Regions from separate parts of the Streptomyces misionensis genome, predicted to be linked through region 1. Evidence: riboswitches for the same ligand, from Rfam matches in the RefSeq annotation. Region 1 holds a riboswitch; the other holds the start of a gene.
The links. A riboswitch is a leader RNA that binds a small molecule or an ion and turns the genes downstream of it on or off. The one in region 1 is predicted to bind cyclic di-AMP.
Positions count from the first base shown of each region.

Region 2: another riboswitch for cyclic di-AMP. It lies ahead of BLW85_RS22790 (transglycosylase SLT domain-containing protein); the one in region 1 lies ahead of BLW85_RS28560 (M23 family metallopeptidase).

Region 1 covers NZ_FNTD01000004.1:5,896,679-5,900,423, forward strand. The annotation lists gene BLW85_RS28555 (M16 family metallopeptidase) at 1-1,134, shown strand, start outside; cyclic di-AMP (ydaO/yuaA leader) riboswitch at 1,346-1,508, shown strand; gene BLW85_RS28560 (M23 family metallopeptidase) at 1,521-2,264, shown strand; gene BLW85_RS28565 (GntR family transcriptional regulator) at 2,503-3,189, shown strand; gene BLW85_RS28570 (HPr family phosphocarrier protein) at 3,536-3,745, opposite strand, start outside.
Region 2 covers NZ_FNTD01000004.1:4,645,332-4,649,076, forward strand. The annotation lists gene fahA (fumarylacetoacetase) at 1-696, opposite strand, end outside; gene BLW85_RS22785 (HAD family hydrolase) at 992-1,804, shown strand; gene BLW85_RS22790 (transglycosylase SLT domain-containing protein) at 1,834-2,319, opposite strand; cyclic di-AMP (ydaO/yuaA leader) riboswitch at 2,323-2,531, opposite strand; gene BLW85_RS22795 (polyprenyl synthetase family protein) at 3,064-3,745, shown strand, end outside.

The DNA.
Region 1 (3,745 bases):
GAGGAGTTCGCCGCCGAGCTGGAGCGCGCGGGCGCCACCCTCGACGCGCACGCCGACCACCCCGGCATCCGGCTCAGCCTGGAGGTCCCCGCCTCCCGCCTGGCCAAGGGCCTCGGCCTGGTCGCCGACGCGCTGCGCGCCCCCGCCTTCGCCGAGAGCGAGATCGAGCGCCTGGTCCGCAACCGTCTGGACGAGATCCCGCACGAGCTGGCGAACCCCGCCCGCCGTGCCGCCAAGGAGCTGTCCAGGGAGCTGTTCCCGGCGTCCTCGCGCATGTCCCGGCCGCGCCAGGGCACCGAGGAGACCGTCGAGAAGATCGACGCGCCCGCCGTGCGCGCCTTCTACGAGCGCCATGTGCGCCCCGGCACGGCCACCGCCGTGGTGGTCGGCGACCTCACCGGCATCGACCTGGACGCGCTGCTCGCCGACACCCTGGGCGCCTGGACCGGCACGCCCGGCGAGCCCCGGCCCGTGCCGGCGGTGACGGCCGACGACACCGGACGCGTCGTCATCGTGGACCGGCCCGGCGCCGTCCAGACGCAGCTGCTCATCGGCCGGATCGGCCCGGACCGGCACGACCGGGTGTGGCCCGCCCAGGTGCTCGGCACCTACTGCCTGGGCGGCACCCTCACCTCCCGCCTGGACCGCGTGCTGCGCGAGGAGAAGGGCTACACCTACGGGGTGCGCTCCTTCGGCCAGGTCCTGCGCTCCGCCCCGGACGGCACCGGCGCGTCGATGCTCGCCATCAGCGGCTCGGTGGACACGCCCAACACCGGCCCCGCCCTGGACGACCTGTGGAAGGTGCTGCGCACCCTCGCGGCGGAGGGCCTGACCGACGCCGAGCGGGACGTCGCCGTGCAGAACCTCGTCGGGGTCGCGCCGCTGAAGTACGAGACCGCGGCGGCCGTCGCGAGCACCCTCGCCGACCAGGTCGAGCAGCACCTGCCCGACGACTTCCAGGCGACGCTGTACCGGCAACTGGCCGCCACGGGCACGGTGGAGGCGACCGCGGCCGTCGTCAACGCCTTCCCGGTGGACCGCCTGGTGACCGTCCTGGTCGGTGACGCGGCGCAGATCAAGGCGCCGGTCGAGGCGCTGGGCATCGGCGACGTCACCGTGGTGGCGGCCGAGTAACGGCACACAGGGGACGGGGCCCTGGCGACCTACGGGTCGTCAGGGCCCCTGTTGTTCCACTCTCTTCCTCAGATGTCCGAATTGGGGCGGAGGTTGCCCGTCTGCCCTGTGGGATGCGCTACAAAAACCCCGATCTGTTTGGGGATCGAGAGCCGGTCCGCTTAGCGTCGTCCGGGCTGTTCGTCGGGCAGTGCGCCGCACCCGCGGCACCGGACAGCCATCGCCGAGTCCCCGTACGGCGCGAGCCAGGGGAGCCGGGGACCCACACGTCCCTGGGGTGAATCGGGCACCCGCGCGTGACGCGAGGGAGTCCGTAGGAGACCTTCCTGCTCCGAACCCGTCAGCTAACCCGGTAGGCGAGAGGGAAGGAAAGGAACAGCCACTCCATGGCGTTCATGTGCGCCACCGGGAAGCACCGCAAGCCCGGCCGGGTCAAGCGAACCACCGCCCAGGCGGCCGGTGTCGCGGCCCTGACGACCACCGGCGTCATCGGCACCCTCGCGGCCTCCCCGGCGCTCGCCGCCGAGCGCCCCGCGGAACAGACCGGTCTCACCCCCGTACTCGCCGCGAGCGACGACGTCGCCGCGCACATCGACGCGCAGGCCAGCGCCCAGCAGCGGGCAGCCGAGCGCAAGGCGGCCCAGGAGGCCGCTGCCAAGCGGCTGAAGGAGGCGCGCGAGGCGGAGGCCCGCGCCGCCCGCGAGGCCGAGCGCAAGCGGCTGAACGCCTTCGTCGCCCCGATCGCGCACTCCTATGTGTCCACCGGCTACGAGGCCAGCAGCTCTCTGTGGTCCTCCGGGTCCCACACCGGCATCGACTTCCATGCCGCCACCGGCACCCCGGTGCACGCGGTCGGCGTCGGCACCGTCGTCTCCACCGGCTGGGGCGGGGCGTACGGCAACCAGATCGTGATCCGCATGGCCGACGGCATGTACACCCAGTACGGCCATCTGTCGTCCATCGGCGTCACGGTGGGCCAGCAGGTCACCGCCGGCCAGCAGATCGGCCTGTCCGGCGCCACCGGCAACGTCACCGGCCCGCACCTGCACTTCGAGGCGCGCACCAGCCCCGACTACGGCTCCGACGTCGACCCCGTCGCCTACCTGCGCAACCACGGCGTGAACGTCTGACCGAGCCCGCGCGACCCCGCACGGCACCCGAAGCCCCGGCCACCGAGCCGGGGCTTTCGCCTTTTCCCGCGGTGTTCCGGTGACCCCGTGTTCCGGTGGCCCCTGTCCAAAAAATATCCCCGGATTCCGGTCCGCCGTCGGAAAAGGCCGCGCGGTGGAATAGAGTCACCGGAATAGAGTCATGGAAAAACGCGTCCGTCGTCGGCGTCGTGTCGCGGGATCAAGACGGAGGTCGGTCATGCGTATTCCGGCGCAGTCGGTGTGCACGGCGATCCGGGACGACATCGTCGCGGGCGTCCTCGAACGCGGCGGCCGTCTCACCGAGGAGGTGCTGGCCCGTCGCTACGGGGTCTCGCGCGTCCCCGTGCGCGAGGCCCTGCGCACCCTGGAGGCGGAGGGCTTCGTGGTGACGCGCCGGCACGCGGGCGCCTGTGTGGCCGAGCCGAGCGAGCAAGAGGCCGCCGACCTGCTGGAGATGCGTCTGCTCCTGGAACCGCTCGGCGCCGCCCGGGCCGCCCGGCGACGCACCGAGGCGCATCTGAAGGTGCTGCGCGGACTGGTCAGGCTGGGGCAGGAGCGTGCCCGGCGGGGCGACGGCGAGGAACTGCGCGCGTTGGACGGCTGGTTCCACGAGACGCTGGCCCAGGCCTGCGGCAGCCCTTCGCTGACCTCCACCCTGCTTCAGCTGCGGCACAAGATCGCCTGGATGTACGTGCTCGACACGCCGTCGGACCCGGTCGGCACCTGGGCGGAGCACGGCACGATCGTGGACGCGGTGGCGCGCGGCGACGGGGCGCGCGCCCGCGCGGTGACCGCGCAGCACGCCGAGCGGGCGGCGGCCGAGCACCGGCTGCGCGTGCCCGGTGGCGCGGAGCGCGTGAGGACTTCGCAACATGCCGTAAACATGTCGGGCGCACAGAATTAACACGGGTGCCGTATACAAAGGGGTGGGTATTCTACGGGCCCGATTCCCCTATTTCTCCGGTGCCGTGAATTGACGGACCCGGGTGAATGGAATGGGTGTTCTGCTGCGACGAAAGCGCCGGAAATCGCGAATTCCGCCTCCGCTCGCGACGGCCGCAAGGGGGGCCCGCGGGGCTTCGCCCGTCCGCCGACCACCGTCATGCGGTCCGGGCGGTGGCGGGGCGGCCCGCCCCGCCACCCCGCCCGCGCCGAGCCGGCGGACCGGCCCGGACCGGGCGTCATGAAAGTGCCGAACCGGGCGTCGCGCCACTGCGCCGAAGCCCGGTCCGTCGAAGGCCCGATGCCGCTCAGACGGTCTCGGGCAGCTCTTCCAGGCCCTCGGCGACCAGCTTGGCCAGCCGGTCCAGGGCGGCCTCGGCGCCCTCGGCGTCGGAGGCGAGCACGATCTCCTCGCCGCCCTGGGCGCCCAGCCCCAGGACGCCGAGCATGCTGGCCGCGTTGACCGGGGTGCCGCCGGCCTTGGAGATCGTCACCGGGATGCCCGAGGCCGACGCGGC
Region 2 (3,745 bases), 1.3 Mb from region 1:
CTGGATGTCCCGCGCGGACCAGTCGTTGAGCAGGCACAGCCCGAAGACGTGCTCCCGGAAGTCGCCGAGCGCGACCGGGGACCCCAGCTCGGTCGGCACGCCCACGACGAAGCCGACCTCGGCCTCGATGTCCAGCCGGATCGACGGCCCGAACACGGGCGCCGGGTCGGCGGGGCCCTTGCGCTGCCCGGAGGGCCGTACGACGTCCGTGCCCGAGACCACCACGGTGCCGGCGCGGCCGTGGTAGCCGATCGGCAGGTGCTTCCAGTTCGGGGTGAGGGAGTCCGGGGCGTCCGGGCGGAAGATCCTGCCGACGTTGCGGGCGTGGTTCTCCGAGGCGTAGAAGTCGACGTAGTCCGCGACCTCGAAGGGCAGGTGCAGGTCCACCTCGGACAGCGGGTGGAAGAGCGGCTCCAGGGTCTCGCGGTGCGCGGGGTCGGTGACCCAGGAGGTGATCGCGGCGCGCACCTCGGACCAGGCGGCGCGGCCCGCCGCGAGCAGCGGGTTGAGGGTGGGGCGGGCGAGCAGCGCGTGGTGCGGCGAGCCCAGGGCGGCGGCCGCGGCGCCCGCGTCGAGGACCTGGTCCCCGAGCCGGACGCCGACCCGGCGCTCCCGGCTGCCGGAGGGCGAGAACACGCCATAGGGAAGGTTGTGCGGACCGAAGGGGTCGCCCTCGGGGACGTCGAAGGGGGGCATGGGGTACTGCCTCGCTCTCATCCGGGCCATGCATGGCGCTGTTCCATGTGGTCGGCCACACGTTACGGCCGCGACGCGCCTTTTGGGCAGTGCCCGCCGGGGGCCGCGGCCCGCGGCCGCAGGTGCCGCCGGGCGCGCGGCACGGTCGGGGGCCCGGGCCGGTCGACCGGGGCACGGCCGGGGCAACCCCGGTCCCCATCAGGGGCGCCACGGCGCGCACTTGGGGGCGGTCGGCACGCAAGTACGCGCGACGGCGGATGAGTCGGCGGAGTCGCGGGATCCGTATTCTCTGCTCATGGCACCCTCCCCCGCGTACGCACTGATCGCCACCGACCTGGACGGGACGCTGCTGCGCGGCGACGACACCGTCTCCGAGCGCACGCTCTCGGCGCTCGCGCGGGCGGCCCGGACCGGCGCCCGGCACCTGGTGGTGACCGGCCGTCCGGCCCCCAGAGTGCGGCCGCTGCTGGCGGCCCTCGGCTGCACGGGGCTCGCGGTGTGCGGGCAGGGGGCGCAGGTCTACGACGCCGGGGCCGACCGCCTGCTGTGGTCGGTGCGGCTGGACCGGGAGCAGGCCGAGGCCGCGCTCGGCAAGATCGAGGCCGAGGTGGGGCAGGTGTACGCGGCCGTCGACCAGGACGGGGTGGAGGGGCTCACGCTGATCGAGCCGGGCTACCGGATGCCCCATCCGACGCTGCCCGCGGTGCGGGTGGGCCGGCGCGACGATCTGTGGGGAGCGCCGATCAGCAAGGTGCTGCTGCGCCACGCCACCCTGTCCGACGACGAGTTGGCGGCGGTGGCGCGCTCGGTGGTGGGACCGCTGGCCACGGTCACCATGTCGGGGCCGGGGACGGTGGAACTCCAGCCGTGCGGGGTGACCAAGGCGACCGGTCTGGCGCTGGCCGCCGAGCGGCTCGGCGTCGCCGCGGAACGCTCGCTGGCCTTCGGCGACATGCCCAACGACGTCCCGATGTTCCGGTGGGCGGCGCACGGGGTCGCCATGGCCGACGCCCATCCGGAGCTGAAGGCGGTGGCCGACGAGGTCACCGCGTCGAACGAGGACGACGGCATCGCCGTCGTCCTCGAAAGACTGTTCCCGGCGGACTGACGGGGTGCCGTCGGCCCGCCGGGCGCCGGTCAGTAGGCGCTGTTGACGTTGTCCATGGAGCCGTAGCGGTGCGCCGCGTAGTTGCAGGCGGCGGTGATGTTGGCGACCGGGTCGTAGATGTTCCAGGAGGTCCCGGCCACGTGGTACGCGTTGAAGGTCGGGTCGATCACCTGGAGCAGGCCCTTGGACGGGATGCCCTTGGCGGCGTTGGAGTCCCACAGGTTGATGGCGTTCGGGTTGCCCGAGGACTCGCGCATGATGTTGCGGTAGATGCCGTTGTAGGAGCCCGGGATGCCCTTCTGGCTCATGATCGCCAGGGACTCGCGGATCCAGCCGTCGAGGTTGTTCGGGTACCCGGCGGTGGTGACGGAGGCCGAGGCGGTGGCGGTGGCCGCGGAGGCACTGGCGGCGCCCACGAGCGGCATGGCGATCACGGCGGCGCCGGTGCCGGCGACGGCGAGCATACGGACGACGCGGTTGGTGCGGGTGCGGCGCGACTGAACGGCAGCAGGCATGGGGACGTTCCTCTCCTACGCCTGCGAGGTGAGCTGTCGGGTTCGGGCGGGGAGGTGCCCGGCCGTGCCCCGCGAGAGGCACGGCTTAACCCCAAGCCGTCCCGGTGCGACCGCGTGTCGCGGCATGCGCTGCGTCACGTGTGTCGTCCGGTCCGGCGACTTACCTGGGTCCCCCGCTCCTGCCGTACGAATGAGTTCGTTGATGGGTGTACGGGCGGCGGCAGGATTCGGCGTCCGCCCGATGGGTCGGGAACGTATGCGAGAGCACATGTCGGGAACAAGTGCCGGATTCACCTGATGAGGCATTTGACCTTGATCATTAGCCTATGGGGTACTTGATCCTTTGCGATTGCCAACGCTCAACTCGCTTGCCGGGCAAGGCGATAGGGGGTCCCGGATGGCCGGTCGGGGGCAGGGGGCGGGTGTGGTCCAATTCACCAAATGGCAAACTGTGTTAAATCGGGCATGAGGGATTCCGGGTATTCGTCCCCCGGTGGGGTGGAGCGGGTACTCCGCTCACCTCCGGGCTCGCGACGAAGCTCGGATTTTCCTGTTAAGTCGAAAAATGTCCGTTCTTCTCATCCGATCGAAGGGGTGCCGGATGTGCTCCGATACCGCCCGGGCTGGACGGGTGGGCGCTATCGGTGATCGAAACCGGACCGGATACGCTGACTTGAGTGATGGCAGCGACCTATCGACAAACCGTGTAATCGCCAGCAGACACCAGCAGACAGGAGACCCCTCGTGACCGTCGTCGGGCCGTTCGGGCTGAGCGTGCGGGACCAGGCTCTCGAAGCCGATGTCCAGGCCGGATTGGCGGCTGTCGAGGAAGGCCTGCTAGAGGCCACCAAGAGCGAGGTCCCGTTCATCACCGGGGCCGCGCAGCACCTCGTACGGGCCGGCGGGAAGCGGTTCAGGCCGCTGCTCGTGATGCTCGCGGCGCAGTTCGGCGACCCCTACGCGCCCGGAGTGGTGCCGTCGGCCGTGGTGGTGGAGCTGACCCACCTCGCCACGCTGTACCACGACGACGTCATGGACGAGGCCGCCGTACGCCGGGGCGTGGACAGCGCCAACACCCGCTGGGGCAACTCCGTCGCGGTCCTCACCGGCGACTTCCTCTTCGCCCGCGCCTCCCAGATCCTCGCCGACCTCGGCCCCGAGGCGGTCCGGGTGCAGGCCCTCGCGTTCGAACGGCTGGTCACCGGCCAGATCCTGGAGACCGCGGGCCCCACCGACGGCCGCGACCCGGTGGAGCACTACCTGGACGTGCTCGGCGGCAAGACGGGCTCCCTGGTGGCGGTCTCCTGCCGGTTCGGCGCGATGATGTCCGGCGCCGACGAGACGGTCGTGGACGTGCTCACCCAGTACGGCGAGCGGCTCGGCGTGGCCTTCCAGCTCGCCGACGACTACCTGGACATCGCCTCCG